2 linked regions of the Sagittula stellata E-37 genome follow. Each later gene encodes a partner of the first gene's protein in a complex. Links are inferred from orthologs where the notes say so. Each region holds a gene or a part of one and is shown on either strand. Other genes may lie near its edges.

What was found.
Region 2: the proteins of clpS (region 1) and clpA are in contact, whole or in part, in a solved structure (PDB 1LZW), measured with the Escherichia coli proteins. The link is inferred for Sagittula stellata E-37 from one-to-one orthologs.

What each region holds. Positions count from the first base shown.
Region 1 is NZ_CP155729.1:4,285,385-4,292,896, reverse strand. The notes cover bases 1,865-4,796. They hold clpS (ATP-dependent Clp protease adapter ClpS), read right to left. Parts: upstream 3,527-4,796; coding sequence 3,203-3,526; downstream 1,865-3,202. Other genes in these bases: ABFK29_RS20440 (5-(carboxyamino)imidazole ribonucleotide synthase), read right to left, coding at 4,462-4,796; ABFK29_RS20445 (HAD family hydrolase), read left to right, coding at 3,647-4,345; ABFK29_RS20455 (class I SAM-dependent methyltransferase), read right to left, coding at 2,125-3,132; ABFK29_RS20460 (SDR family NAD(P)-dependent oxidoreductase), read right to left, coding at 1,865-2,099. Outside these bases: ABFK29_RS20470 (SRPBCC family protein), read right to left, coding at 1-144; hemF (oxygen-dependent coproporphyrinogen oxidase), read right to left, coding at 316-1,197; more of ABFK29_RS20460, read right to left, coding at 1,302-1,864; more of ABFK29_RS20440, read right to left, coding at 4,797-5,529; purE (5-(carboxyamino)imidazole ribonucleotide mutase), read right to left, coding at 5,671-6,156; ABFK29_RS20430 (YdcH family protein), read right to left, coding at 6,236-6,460; ABFK29_RS20425 (Hsp20 family protein), read left to right, coding at 6,628-7,038; ABFK29_RS20420 (DUF1150 family protein), read left to right, coding at 7,043-7,273. UniProt on the Escherichia coli protein: Involved in the modulation of the specificity of the ClpAP-mediated ATP-dependent protein degradation.
Region 2 is NZ_CP155729.1:916,278-922,439, forward strand. The notes cover bases 2,688-5,666. They hold clpA (ATP-dependent Clp protease ATP-binding subunit ClpA), read right to left. Parts: upstream 5,353-5,666; coding sequence 3,022-5,352; downstream 2,688-3,021. Other genes in these bases: ABFK29_RS04305 (M23 family metallopeptidase), read right to left, coding at 2,688-2,898; gloB (hydroxyacylglutathione hydrolase), read right to left, coding at 5,547-5,666. In the rest of the region: ABFK29_RS04300 (peptidoglycan -binding protein), read left to right, coding at 1-1,950; more of ABFK29_RS04305, read right to left, coding at 1,954-2,687; more of gloB, read right to left, coding at 5,667-6,162. UniProt on the Escherichia coli protein: ATP-dependent specificity component of the ClpAP protease. It directs the protease to specific substrates. It has unfoldase activity. The primary function of the ClpA-ClpP complex appears to be the degradation of unfolded or abnormal proteins.

The DNA of each region.
Region 1 (7,512 bases):
GCTGATCCACTCCACATTGCGGAACCATGCGGGCCAGCTTTGGATGTCGGAGAGCACGGCCCAGACGGCAGAGGCCGGAGCGTCGATAAGAATATCCGCGCGGGCAGCAACCGGAGCGGAGGCGTCGATGTCGTGATAGGTCAAGATAAGCCCCATGAGATGGGGCCGGGGCCACGGGGCGCGAACGATCGGCAGCGTTCGGAGGCGCCAGAATCTCCGGCCATGACCGGGAATTTCCCTTTGGTCACGGCGGGTGATTTAGTGTGTCCCAAGGTGTCCCGCAAGCCCCTTGCTTGGCGGGCGATCACGAATGTTTCAGACCCATTTCGCCAGTGGGGGCAGGCTCATCAGGACGGCGTTCGCGTCGTGCCCGGTGGCCAGTCCGAACTTCGTGCCGCGGTCGTACACGAGGTTGTATTCGGCATAGAGCCCGCGGTGCACGAGTTGCACGTCCTTGTCCGCGTCTGAGAACGGTTGCGTGCGGCGCTTTTCGGTCAGCGGCACGAAGGCGGGTAGGAAGGCGCGCCCGATGTCCTGCGTCAGGGCAAAGTCCGCCTCCCAGTCGCCGGAGTTGCGGTCGTCCATGAAGATGCCGCCGACACCGCGCGCGCGCTTGCGGTGGGGGATGTAGAAATACTCGTCCGCCCACGCCTTCAGCGCCGGGTAATGTTCGTCCCCGTGCGGGTCGAGGTGCGCTTTCTGCGTGGCGTGGAAATGGGCGGTGTCTTCGTCGTATTCGATGCAGGGGTTGAGGTCGGAGCCGCCGCCAAACCACCACGCGCCGGGTGTCCAGAACATGCGGGTGTTCATGTGGACAGCGGGGCAGTGCGGGTTCTGCATGTGCGCCACGAGCGAGATGCCCGAGGCCCAGAAGCGCGGATCGTCCTCGATGCCCGGCACGCCACGCGCCGCCATCGCCTGCTGGGCCGGGACGCCGAGGGTGCCGTAGACGGTGGAGACGTTGACGCCCACCTTCTCGAAGACCCGTCCGCCGCGCATGACGCTCATCAGCCCGCCGCCCGCATCGGAGCCGTCGTCGGAATGCCGGGTGGTCTGCGTCACCTCGAACCGGCCAGCGTCCGCTTCGGCGAAGGGACCGGCGTGGTGGCTGTCCTCAAGCGCTTCGAACGCCGCGACGATCTGGTCGCGCAGGTCGCGGAACCACGTGCTGGCGCGGTCTTTTTCGGCGGTCATCATGGCGGTGTCTCCTCGCAGTCGGGCGGACAGTAGCGGCGCGCTGCACCGGGGGCAACGTGGGCCCGCCTGCACCGCTTCCCGTCAATGCCGGGCGGTCGGGTCGATCAGTGCGCCGGTGCGGCCACGGGGTCGAGCAGGGTGCGCCCGCCGTCGACCGTCATGATCTGCCCGGTCATGAAGCCAGATCCGTCGCTGGAGAGGAACTGCACGGCCTCCGCCAGATCGCGCGGCGGGGCGATGCGGCCAAGCGGCGTGTGGTTCTCGATGTCGGAGCGGTAGTCGCGGTGCTCTTTCAGCGTGTCCTTCAGGCTGGTGGACATGACCGAACCGAAGGCCAGCGCGTTCACCCGGATCCGGTTGGGCGCGAGCGTCACCGCCATCGAGCGGGTCATCTGGTCGAGCGCGGCGCAGGAGACGGAATAGGCCAGAAGCTCCGGATGGGTGCGGCGGGCGGCGATCGACGAAAGGTTGACGATGGCGCCCACCTGGCCTTCGGTCTGGCCTTCCGCCTGCTTGATCATCCGCCGCGCCACGAGTTGGCTCATGCGGTATGCGGTCATCAGGTTCTGGTCCAGCAGCTTGTCCAGCGTGTCGTCTTCGAGGTCGAGCGGATCGGTCGGCAGCATCTGCCGCGATCCGTTCACCAGGATGTCGACCCGGTCATAGGCGTCCAGCGTTGCCGAGAGCAGGTTGGCCAGCGTGAGCTTTTCGCGCAGGTCGCCCGCGAAGAACTTGATTTTTTCCTCGTCGCCCTTCTCGCACTCCTTTGCCAGACGCACTTCGTCCATGTCGGCGAGCATGACGTTGGCGCCGTTGTTGGCGAAGTGCTTGGCGATGGCCAGTCCGACGCCGTTTGCGGCTCCGGTGACGATGGCGGTCTTGCCGTCGATGGAGAAACTCATGGTCGCGCCTTTCCTCGTTCGGCGGTCAGCGCCGCGCCCGGATGACCCGGGCAGCGTGCAACAGTTTGAAGCGTGAGTCGCCCCCGATCTCGGCCACATCGCGGAAAAGCGCGATGAGGGCGGTCTCGTAGGGGAGGTGACGGTTGGCCACCATCCAGAGCTGGCCATGCGGCGCGAGCACCCGGGCGGCGGCCTCGATGAAGGCACGGCCAAGCGCGGGATCGGCCCGGCGACCGGTGTGGAACGGCGGGTTCATGACCACCGCGTCGAGCTTGCGGGGCGCATGCGCACCGGCGGGCTGCGGCGGCGTCCAGGCGGTGGCGTCGGCCCAGTGGAAGACGGCGCGCGGGTCGGTGACGTTCAGGCGGGCGCAGTCGAGGGCTGTCTTCTCCGTCTCGACGAGGTGCAGCGTCTTCACGCCGTGGTGACGCAGGATCCCGCGCGAGAGCCAGCCCCAGCCGGCGCCGAGGTCGGCCACGTCGCCCTTCAGCGCAGACAGGGCGGCGGCCAGCGCAACAGACGCCTCGTCGGGGGCATCGGCGGAAAAGATGCCCGGCGCCACCCAGTCGCCATGCGCGTTCTGCGCCTGCGTCGGGCGGAGCCAGTCCGCCAGCGCATCGCCCGGACGGACCCACGCGCAGCGCCCGTGCGCCTTGGACACCTGCCCGTCGAGCGTCACGCGCTGCCTGAGCGCCTTCAGGATCGCCTCCACCCCGTCGGTCTTGGCGCCGTCGATCACCACCATGTTGGCGTGCCGGGCGGCAAGGGCGAGGCGTGCCTCCGCGGCGTCGCGGGCGCGGGGCAGGGTGACGATGGCGGCGGCAAAGCGGCCTTCGGGGGCGGTGGCGGTCGGCAAGCCGCGCGCGACCCAGCCGTCATGCGCGGCGGCATCGGTCTGGATCACCGTCAGGCGGGATGTGTCCAGCATGTCGACGGGGGCATCGGCGGGCGCACCGATCAGGGCCAGCGGCCCGTCGTCCGGCAGGACGAGGCCGCCGGTCTCGATGGCAAAGCGGAGGCGTTCGGATGTCATGAGCGGAAAGACCGTTCCCTTGTCTCTGGCGGACGCAGCCTGCAAAGCCCCGTCCATTGAGACCGGGGGCCTATTCCTTTTCCATGGTGCACTGCAAGGGGTGCTGGTGGCGGCGGGCGAAATCCATGACCTGCCCGACCTTGGTTTCCGCGATCTCGTGACTGAAGACGCCGACCACCGCCACGCCCTTCTTGTGCACGGTCAGCATGACCTCGAACGCCTGCGCGTGGGTCATGCCGAAGAACCGCTCAAGAACGTGCACGACGAATTCCATCGGCGTATAGTCGTCGTTCAGCAGCAGGACCTTGTAGAGCGGCGGGCGCTTGGTCTTCGGTTTCGTCTTTGTGACGACGCCGGTCTCACCCTGGCCATCATCCGGCTCGTCTGCGGCCATCGTCCACTTCTGCGGGGCGTCTGTCATATGTGCCTGTCGCGCTTTGCGTTCCGGTGTACGGCCACTTTATATAGCCGCAAGGCCCCCGGCGAAAAGGGGGGCACAGAGGATGAATCCAAAATGGCGCAGAATCTGCTAACAATCGGTTTCGACGCGGACGACACGCTCTGGCACAACGAGCGTTTCTTCGTGGGCGCGCAGGACAGATTCGCCGACCTGCTCAGGGATCATGCCGAACGCGCGCACCTGGAGGAACGGCTGATCGCGGCGGAACGGCGCAACATCGGGCACTACGGATTCGGCGTTAAGGGTTTTACCCTGTCGATGATCGAGACCGCGATCGAGGTGACGGACGGCCGCGTGCCCGCCAGCGTGATCGGCCAACTGCTGGAGGCCGGCCGCGATATGCTGGCCCACCCGGTCGAACTCCTGCCCCACGCCAGAGAGGCGGTGCAGGCGCTGGCACCGGGCCACCGGCTGGTGCTGATCACCAAGGGCGACCTTCTGCACCAGGAACGCAAGCTGGCCGCCTCTGGCCTGGGCGATCTGTTCGACGCGGTCGAGATCGTCTCGGACAAGCGGCCGGCGACCTACGCGCGGATCTTCGGGCCGATGCCCGGCGGCACCGAGGCGGCGATGATGGTCGGCAACTCGATGAAGTCCGACGTGCTGCCCGCCATCGAGGCCGGCGCCTGGGGCGTGCATGTCCCCCACGACCTCGCCTGGGCGCTGGAACACGCCGAGGCACCCGACACGGCACGGTTCCGCGAAATCTCGGATCTGTCGGGCCTGCCGGGTCTCGTGCGCGAGATCGGTTGAAACACCCGCCTGCAACCGGACGCTGCGCCCACTCCTTCATCTTGGCCGAAATACCTTGGGGGTCCGGGGGTGAAACCCCCGGCGGGTCGCTGCCGAAGGCAGCGAAACCGGGGTTCTCAGCTCTTCACAAGCCGGTTGACGTGGCCCATCTTGCGGCCGGGCTTCACCTCGGCCTTGCCGTAAAGATGCAGCGCCACCGCCGGATCGGCCATCAGCGCGGGGAGGCGATCCATGTCGTCTCCGATCAGGTTCTCCATCACGATGTCGGCGTGGCGTTCGCCGTTGGCCAGCGGCCAGCCCGCGACGGCGCGGATGTGCTGTTCGAACTGGTCGACAAGGCAGCCGTTCTGTGTCCAGTGGCCGGAGTTGTGCACCCGCGGCGCGATCTCGTTCACGATCAGCCCTGTGGGCGTCACGAAGAGCTCCACCCCCATCACGCCCACGTAGTCGAGCGCGTTGAGGATGCGACCGGCCAGCAGCACCGCGTCGGTCATGAGGCGCGCGGGCACGTCCGCGGGAACGGTGGTGGTGCGCAGGATGCCGCCCTCGTGCACGTTCTCGCCCGGGTCGAAGGCCGCAACCTGCCCGTCCTGGCTGCGGGCGGCGATCACCGAGATCTCCTTCGAGAAGTCCACGAAACCTTCGAGGATCGACGGCGCGCCTTTCATGTCGGCCAGGGCCTGCGTGGCGTCGCCGGCGCTTTGCAGGCGCGCCTGCCCCTTGCCGTCATAGCCGAAGCGTCGGGTCTTCAGGATCGCGGGCGCGCCGATGGTCGCGAGCGCCGCGTCGAGCGCGGCGGCGTCCGGCACGTCGGCGAAGGGCGCGGTGGCGAAGCCCAGGTCGGTGAGGAAGGTCTTCTCGGTCAGCCGGTCCTGGCTGACCCGCAGCGCCTCGCGGTTGGGATGGATCGGCTTCAGGCTGTCGAGCAGGTCGAGCGCGGACGTCGGGATGTTCTCGAACTCGTAGGTGATGACGTCGACGCTCCGGGCGAAGCGGCGCAGGGCGTCTTCGTCGTCGTAGGACGCCTGAAGGTGGAAATTCGCCACATGCGAGGCCGGGCAGTCGCCGCCGGGTTCGAAGATAACGGTTTTGAAGCCGAGGCGGGACGCCGCGACGGACAGCATGCGGCCAAGCTGGCCGCCGCCGAGAATGCCGATGGTGGCGCCGGTGGGGAGAGGGGACATGGCTGATCTCCGTGTTTTCGGCTGTCTGGCGCGGGACGGCCCGCGTTGCAAGCGGGGGCTCTGCCCCCGTCACCTGCGGTGACTCCCCCGAGGTATTTTTGCCAAGATGAAGGAGTGGGCGCGGGCGGTTTCCGTCTAGGCTCAGTCGCGGACTGGTTCCTCGGGGATCGATGCGGCGAGGGCCGCGCGCCAGTCGTCGAGGCGGCGGGCGAGGTCGGGGTCGGTGTTGGCGAGGATGGCCGCGGCCATCAGGCCGGCGTTCTTCGCGCCCGCACCGCCGATGGCCATGGTGGCGACGGGGAAGCCGCGCGGCATCTGGAGGATGGAATAGAGCGAATCGACGCCGGAGAGCGCCTTTGTCTGGACGGGAACGCCGATCACCGGCACGCGGGTTTTCGAGGCCATCATGCCGGGCAGGTGGGCGGCGCCGCCGGCCCCGGCGATGATGGCCTTGAGCCCGCGCTCCACCGCGGTCTTGCCGTAGTCCCAGAGCCGGTCCGGGGTACGGTGGGCCGAGACGATCCTGACTTCGTGCGGGACGCCGAGTTCGTCGAGCACGTCGGCGGCCTCCTTCATGGTGGGCCAGTCCGATTGGCTGCCCATGATGATGCCGATCTCGATAGTCATGCCGCTGTCCCCGATGCCGTGCCGGAAAGCCTCTTTATAGGGGGCCGGGCGCCGGGTGCAACGGGCGCCGGGCGCTTGTTCAGGCGATGATGTCGGGGGTCAGGCGGTCCTCGATCAGGGCGATGCGGTCCTTGAGAAGCAGTTTCTTCTTCTTCAGGCGTTGCAGCGTGATCTGGTCCGCGATGCCGGTGGATTGCAGCGCGCGGATGGATTCGTCGAGGTCCCGGTGCTCTCTGCGGAAAACCTCGAGTTCGACGCGAAGGACCTCGTCGTTCTTCATGGAGATGTCCAATGGGGCGTTCATCTGCCGACTCCTGAAAGCTCCGTGAAACATTAACATAGCGAAGAGAAGGCTCTGCGCAAAGACCCTTGCGCGGTCCATCGGGTGTTCCCATATTCCATATGTGCGGGTTGCCGACAGGGACACGCGCGAAACGGTCGCTTGTATCAAGGACTGAAAGGATTGCGTCCATGAGCAAACTCACACTTGGGTCCTACCCGCACATGCTGGGGTTCGAGCAGCTTGAACGGCTGCTGGAGCGGACCGCGAAGACGGCGGAAGGCTATCCGCCGTTCAACATCGAGCAGACGTCCGAACACTCTTTCCGCATCACTCTGGCTGTCGCGGGTTTCCGCGAAGAGGACCTGGCCATTACGGTCGAGGACCGGCAGCTGGTGATCCGCGGACGGTCGCGCGACGATTCTGCCGAGCGCATTTTTCTGCATCGCGGCATTGCCGCGCGACAGTTTCAGCGCAGTTTCGTATTGGCGGACGGGGTCGAGGTCGGTGAGGCCGTGATGGAAAACGGGCTGTTGCACGTCGACCTGACGCAGAACCAGCCGGAGACCGTGGTTCAGACGATCAAGATCAGGAAGGGGTAACTGGATGCATACCAAGTACGACATTTCCAAGCTGATGGACGAAGGCCGTACGGTCTACGTGCGTCCCGTGCAGCGCGACGAGCTGCCCGAAGACATGCAGGAACAGATGGGCGGCCGCGACACGATCTACGCCGTGCACCGCGCCGATGGCGAGCGGCTGGCGCTTGTGAAGGACCGGAGCCTGGCCTTTGCCCTGGCCCGTCAGAACGACCTTGCGCCGGTGACGGTGCACTAAGACCTGTTGGCGGGCGCCGGTGTCGGCGCCCGGCCCGGTGCGCCGAAGGAGTGTGGTGTGCCTCTGCGGCTCGGTCCCTGGCGGCGTGTAAAGCCTGAGGCATGCGCTGGCCCGGCGACGCAGGTGTTTTCCTGTGCCATCCACTTTCCCATCCAACACACATGAGAACTGCCGGACGCATCCGGCGGGCGTTTGCGCTTTGATTTGACAGGCAGGGGCAGTTGCGCTTGGCTCGTCCG
Region 2 (6,162 bases), 3.4 Mb from region 1 along the record:
GCCCGGCTCGAAAATGCCGACGCAGAGCTGACGTCGATGACGCTTGCGCTGGAAAAGGCGCGGGCGGAAGCGGAAGAGACGCTGACTTTGCTGGCCGCCGCCCGCTCGGCGGAGGCCGACCTGAACGCCCGCCTCGCCGCCGCGCTGCTGGAAGGGGAAGAATCGGCCGGCGCGCTGCAGACCCGGATCGACGAGCTGGAGGCGCGGCTGGACGACGCGCGCAGTGTCGGAGAACAAACCGACGAACGTTTGTCCAGCCTGCGCGACGACCTGATCGCAGAGCAGGAAGCGCGCCGTGCCGCCGAGGAAAGCCTGGCCGAGGAACAGCGCCGCCGGAGTGCGACAGAGCGCGACCTGGCGGGCCTTCAGGCCGATGCCGACACCCGTGCCTCGCAGATGTCCGACCTTTCCGCGAAACTGGCCGCGGCACTCGCCCGGCTGTCGGAAGCCGAAGCGCGGGAGGCCGAGATCGCCACGCTACGCGATCGGAACGCGGCGCTTGTGTCCCAGTTGTCGACCGCGCAGGGCGATGCCGCCGACCGTGCCGCCGAACGCGACGCGGCAGAGGCGCAGCGCGCGGACCTCGACCGCAGTCTGGCCGAGGTTCGGCGCGAACTGGTGGCCGCACACGATGACCTGGAACGTCTGCGGGCCGAGGCCGAAGGACTGAATGCCCGCATCGCGGCCATGCAATCGCAGGATTCCACGCAGACGTCCCGGATCGAGGATTTGCGGGGACAGGTGGCGCAGACGCAGGCGCAACTGGACGCGGCGCTGCAACGGGTCGAAGATCGCGGGCGCCGGATCGACGGGCTGGAGGCGGAGAACCGGAGCCTCGCCGCGCGTCTGGCCGAGGTGGGCGGCACGGCCGAGGAGCGCGACGCCGAGGTCGAGTCGCTGCGCGCCAGCCGCGCCCGGCTGGAAAGCGATCTGCAGGTGGCGCTCGCCCGTGCAGAGGCCCGGGACCTGGAGATTTCGGACCTGCGTCAGTCGTTGGCCGAAGCCGAGGCCCGCGCCGCGCAGCAGGGAGACGACGCCCGTTCGCTGGAGGAAAAACTGGCGGCGGCGCTGGCCGAGCGCATGACAGCACAGACCACGGCCGAAGAAACCCGCGACCGGCTGGCGGCGGCGTTGGCCCGTCAACGCGAGGCCGAGCAAGCGCTGGACACCCAGCTTGACGAGGCGGAGGAGCGCCAGTTGCTGCTCAGCCAGGCGCGGGACGAACTTGCCCAGACCCGCGAGCGCGCCAGCCAGTCGCAGCTCAAGGTTGAGGCGCTGAACCGCAACGTCGCCGAACTGCGCAGGCAACTTGGCGAACTGCAGGCCCTGCTGGACGACGCCAAGGCGCGCGATGCCGCCTCGGAGGTGCAGTTGCAGAACCTCGGATCGGAGTTGAACGCGGCGCTGGCCCGGGTCGCGCAGGAAGAACGGCGCCGTCGCGTTCTGGAAGAAGAAGAGCGCAAGCGGCTGGAGGCCGAGAAGAAGGATCTTGAGGCCTATCGCTCGGAGTTCTTCGGGCGTCTCCGCCAGGTCGTGGGCGACCGCGACGACATCCGTATCGAAGGCGACCGGTTTGTGTTTTCGTCGGAAGTGCTGTTCGAGCAGGGCTCTGCCGACCTTTCGCCGCTCGGTCGTCGCGAGATCGCCAAGGTGTCCAACATCCTGCGCAGGCTGGCACGTGACATCCCCGATGAGATCGACTGGATCATCCGGGTCGACGGTCACACCGATAATGTCCCCGTGCGCGGGAGCGCCGAATTCGAGGACAACTGGGACCTGAGCCAGGCCCGCGCGCGGGCCGTGGTGAAGGACATGATCGACAATTACGGCATTCCGCCCAACCGCCTCGCGGCCAACGGGTTCGGGGAATACCAGCCGGTCAATCCTGCGAACACCGCAGAGGCCCGCGCCCAAAACCGCCGGATCGAGCTGAAACTGACCGAGAAGTGAGGCTCAGCGCACCGTCACATGCGCGAAGCGGTGCGCGATGACCTTGCCAGCGCGGGTCAAAAGCGCCTCGCCCAAGTAGTCGCCGGGCGGCCAGCCTTCGGGCGGGGCCTTCTTGCCAGCGGCGCGCATGATGCTGACCTGCGGTGCTTTCAGAACGCTGTCGCGGCGGAAGATTTCTGTGCCGTCTGGACCTGTGGCCAGGAGGGTGAGGAGATCGCCGTGCTCCGCGTGGCCGGCGTGCGCGTAGACCACGAGCGGCGTGTCGGATGTGCCGTCTGCCATGCGGGCGCTGCCGTCCCGCACGGCGTCGAACTCCGGCACGCGGTCGGAGAAGCCCGCGGTTATCAGTCCGGTCTTCGTGTAAGGCGGATCAATGGCCCAGAGGCTGCCCTCTGCCGCGCCGCATGTGCCTGTCGCATCCGGCCGGAACGGGTCGATCACCGCGCCCGCGCGCATGACCTGGAAATGCAGATGCGGATGGTTGGTCTGCCCGGACAGGCCGACCATACCCAAGGCCGTGCCGGTGTCGACGGCCGTGCCCGGACGGACGCGCACGGAGTCTTTTCTCAGGTGGCAGTACATTGTCTGGAAGCCGTCGCCATGATCCAGGAGCACGGCATTGCCACAGGCGGTTTCGGAGGTCACGCCGCGCATCAGCCGATCGTCGGCCATTCCGTCGCGGACGCGCAGGACGGTGCCCGGTGCAGCGGCGCGCACCGCGACGCCGCGTCCGATGGCGCCGAAGTCGAGCAGGGCGAAATCGGTGCCCTTGTGTTTGTCGCGGCTGTTGATCCCGCAGGCATAGTCCCGCTGCCGGCCGGGTTCGGGTGCGTTGTCCACGTAGTCTTCGATGAAGCAGGTCATGCCGATATCGCAGTCGAGCGGCAGGGCAAATTCGGGCTGTGCCACGGCGGGGGAGGCGAGCAAGGCAAGGAAGAGCAGGCGCATGATGGTCCGTGCGGGCGGCGGGTCTGGCGCTCGTCGCCTTCGGCAACATCGCCCCGCCCGCCGTCCCGCGAGGCGCCTTGGCGGACGCATGTGAAAAGGGCGCCCGAAGGCGCCCCTTGATGGTCAGTCCGCGGTCAGCAGCGGCGGCTTCTTGGAGCCGAGGCGCGGCTTGTCCGGCCCGTCCAGTTTCAGCACCAGCTCGTCGTCCTTGACCGACACCTTGACGATGCCGCCCTTGGTGAGCTTGCCGAACAGCAGTTCCTCGGCCAGCGGCTTCTTGATGTGTTCCTGGATCACGCGGCCCAGAGGACGGGCGCCCATCTTGTCGTCGTAACCCTTCTCCGCCAGCCATTCGGCGGCGGGACGGGTCAGCTCGATGGTCACGTTGCGATCCATCAACTGCGCTTCGAGCTGCAGCACGAACTTCTCGACCACGGCAAGGATGGTTTCCTTCGGCAGCGGCGCGAAGCTGATAACGGCATCCAGACGGTTGCGGAATTCCGGGGTGAAGGTCCGCTCGATCGCGGCGGTGTCTTCGCCCTCGCGGCGGTCGCGGCCAAAGCCGATGGCCGCCTTCGCCTGTTCCGCCGCACCCGCGTTGGACGTCATGATCAGGATCACGTTGCGGAAGTCCACGGACCGGCCGTTGTGGTCGGTCAGCGTGCCGTGGTCCATCACCTGCAGCAGTATGTTGAACACATCCGGGTGCGCCTTCTCGATCTCGTCGAGCAGCAGCACGCAGTGCGGGTGCTGGTCGACGCCATCCGTCAGCTGGCCACCCTGGTCGAAACCCACGTAGCCCGGAGGCGCGCCGATCAGCCGGGAAACCGCGTGCTTCTCCATGTACTCCGACATGTCGAAGCGTAGCAGTTCCACGCCCAAAGTGGAGGCCAGTTGCTTGGCCACTTCGGTCTTGCCGACACCGGTTGGGCCCGCGAAGAGGTAGTTGCCGATCGGCTTCTCCGGTTCGCGCAGGCCCGCGCGGGCCAGCTTGATCGCGGAGGACAGGGCGGCAATCGCCGCATCCTGACCGAACACGACCCGCTTCAGCGTACCTTCCAGATCCTTCAGGACCTCTGCATCGTCCTTGGACACGTTCTTGGGCGGGATGCGGGCGATCTTCGCCACGACTTCCTCGATCTCCTTGGTGCCGATGGACTTGCGGCGTTTCGATGCCGCCACGAGGTGCTGAGCCGCGCCCGCCTCGTCGATCACGTCGATGGCCTTGTCCGGCAGCTTGCGGTCGTTGATGTAGCGCGCCGAGAGTTCGACGGCGGTCTTGATCGCATCTCCCGTATACTTGATGGCGTGATGCTCCTCGAAATAGGGCTTCAGGCCCTTGAGGATCTTGATCGTGTCTTCGACCGAAGGCTCGTTCACGTCGATCTTCTGGAACCGGCGCGACAGGGCGCGGTCCTTTTCGAAGTGCTGGCGGAACTCCTTGTAGGTGGTGGAGCCCATGGTGCGCAGCTTGCCGCCCTGAAGCGCGGGCTTCAGGAGGTTGGATGCGTCCATGGCACCGCCGGACGTCGCGCCCGCGCCGATCACGGTGTGAATCTCGTCGATGAAGAGCACCGCGTCGGGGTGTTCCTCAAGCTCGGTCACGACCGCCTTCAGGCGTTCCTCGAAATCGCCACGGTAGCGGGTGCCCGCCAGCAGCGCGCCCATGTCGAGCGAATAGATCGTGGCCTCCGACAGGACCTCCGGCACTTCGCCCGCAACGATCTTGCGCGCGAGACCCTCGGCGATGGCGGTCTTGCCGACGCCCGGATCGCCCACGAGCAGCGGGTTGTTCTTGCGGCGGCGGCACAGCACCTGAATGCAACGCTCCACCTCGTGGTCGCGTCCGATCAGCGGGTCGATGTCGCCGATCTCGGCCTTTGCGTTCAGGTCGACGCAATATTTGCCAAGCGCCGATTCCTTGTCGTTTGCAGGCGCCGCGCTTTCGGTCTGCGCGGCTTCTTCTTCCGCCTCGGTGGCGCCTTGGACGGGGCGCGCCTCGCCGTAGGCGGGGTTCTTCGCAACGCCGTGCGCGATGAAATTCACCGCATCGTAGCGCGTCATGTCCTGCTCCTGCAGGAAATAGGCGGCATTCGACTCACGTTCCGCGAAGATCGCGACCAGCACGTTCGCGCCCGTGACTTCCGTCCGGCCGGAAGACTGGACGTGAATCGCCGCCCGCTGGATCACGCGCTGGAAGGCGGCCGTAGGCACGGCTTCCGACCCCTCGATGTCGGTCACGAGGTTGGAAAGATCGTCGTCGATGAACTCCACCAGCGTGGTGCGCAACTCCTCCGTATCGACGGAGCAGGCTTTCATCACCCGCGATGCATCAGGTTCGTCGATCAGCGCCAGTAGCAGATGCTCCAGCGTGGCGAATTCGTGGCTTCGCGAGTTCGCCAGCGCCAGCGCGGAGTGTATGGCCTGCTCAAGGGTGTTGGAGAATGAAGGCACTTGGTGCTCCTCTTGTCTGCGCTGTCCGTACTCGGGTCCAGCATTGCCCCGTTAAGTTAAAGTTTGGTCGATTAGTGACCGTCTTCAAGTTTTTTCTTTTCACGCAACTGTCACTTACCGCGCTTGACAACGGGTCTGCCGAAGCCTTCATCGTCGCCGACCCGCCAAACGTGTGGGGGTCGGGGATAAATGCATCAGAACTTGTCCTTGCGTGCCCGGATCTCGGTAAAGACCTCGAGATCAGAGGCGTCCTCCATACCGAGGGCCTTCTTCACTGACGCCTGGCCGGCGCGCAGGAACGGGTTTGTCTGGAGTTCAATGTAAAGCGGCACCTGGGCGGTCGGTTGTCCACGACCCCGTGCCACGGTGATCATCTGTGCACGAGATATAAGCCCCGGGTTGTCCGGTTCAATGGTCTTGGCGAAGGCCGCGTTGCTCTCGCCGTACTCGTGTCCGGAACACACGATGGTTTGCGGGTCGAGCGCGGCCAGCGTCGAAAGGCTTTCCCACATCATCTCGGGCGTGCCCTCGAAGACACGGCCGCACCCCATGACCATGAGGCTGTCGGCGCTGAACAGGCACTTGGCCTCGGGGTAATGATAGGCCACGTGCCCCAATGTATGGCCGGGCACCGGGATGACCTCGCACAGCCCGTCGTCGGTGCCGCCCGAGAACCCCGGCTCCAGCGCCATGTCCAGTTCGGGCAGCTTGTCCTTCTCTGCCGCCGGGCCCATGACCTTGCAGCCGTATTTCTCGCGTAGCTCGTCGACCCCGCCGACATGATCGTGGTGGTGGTGCGTGATCATGATC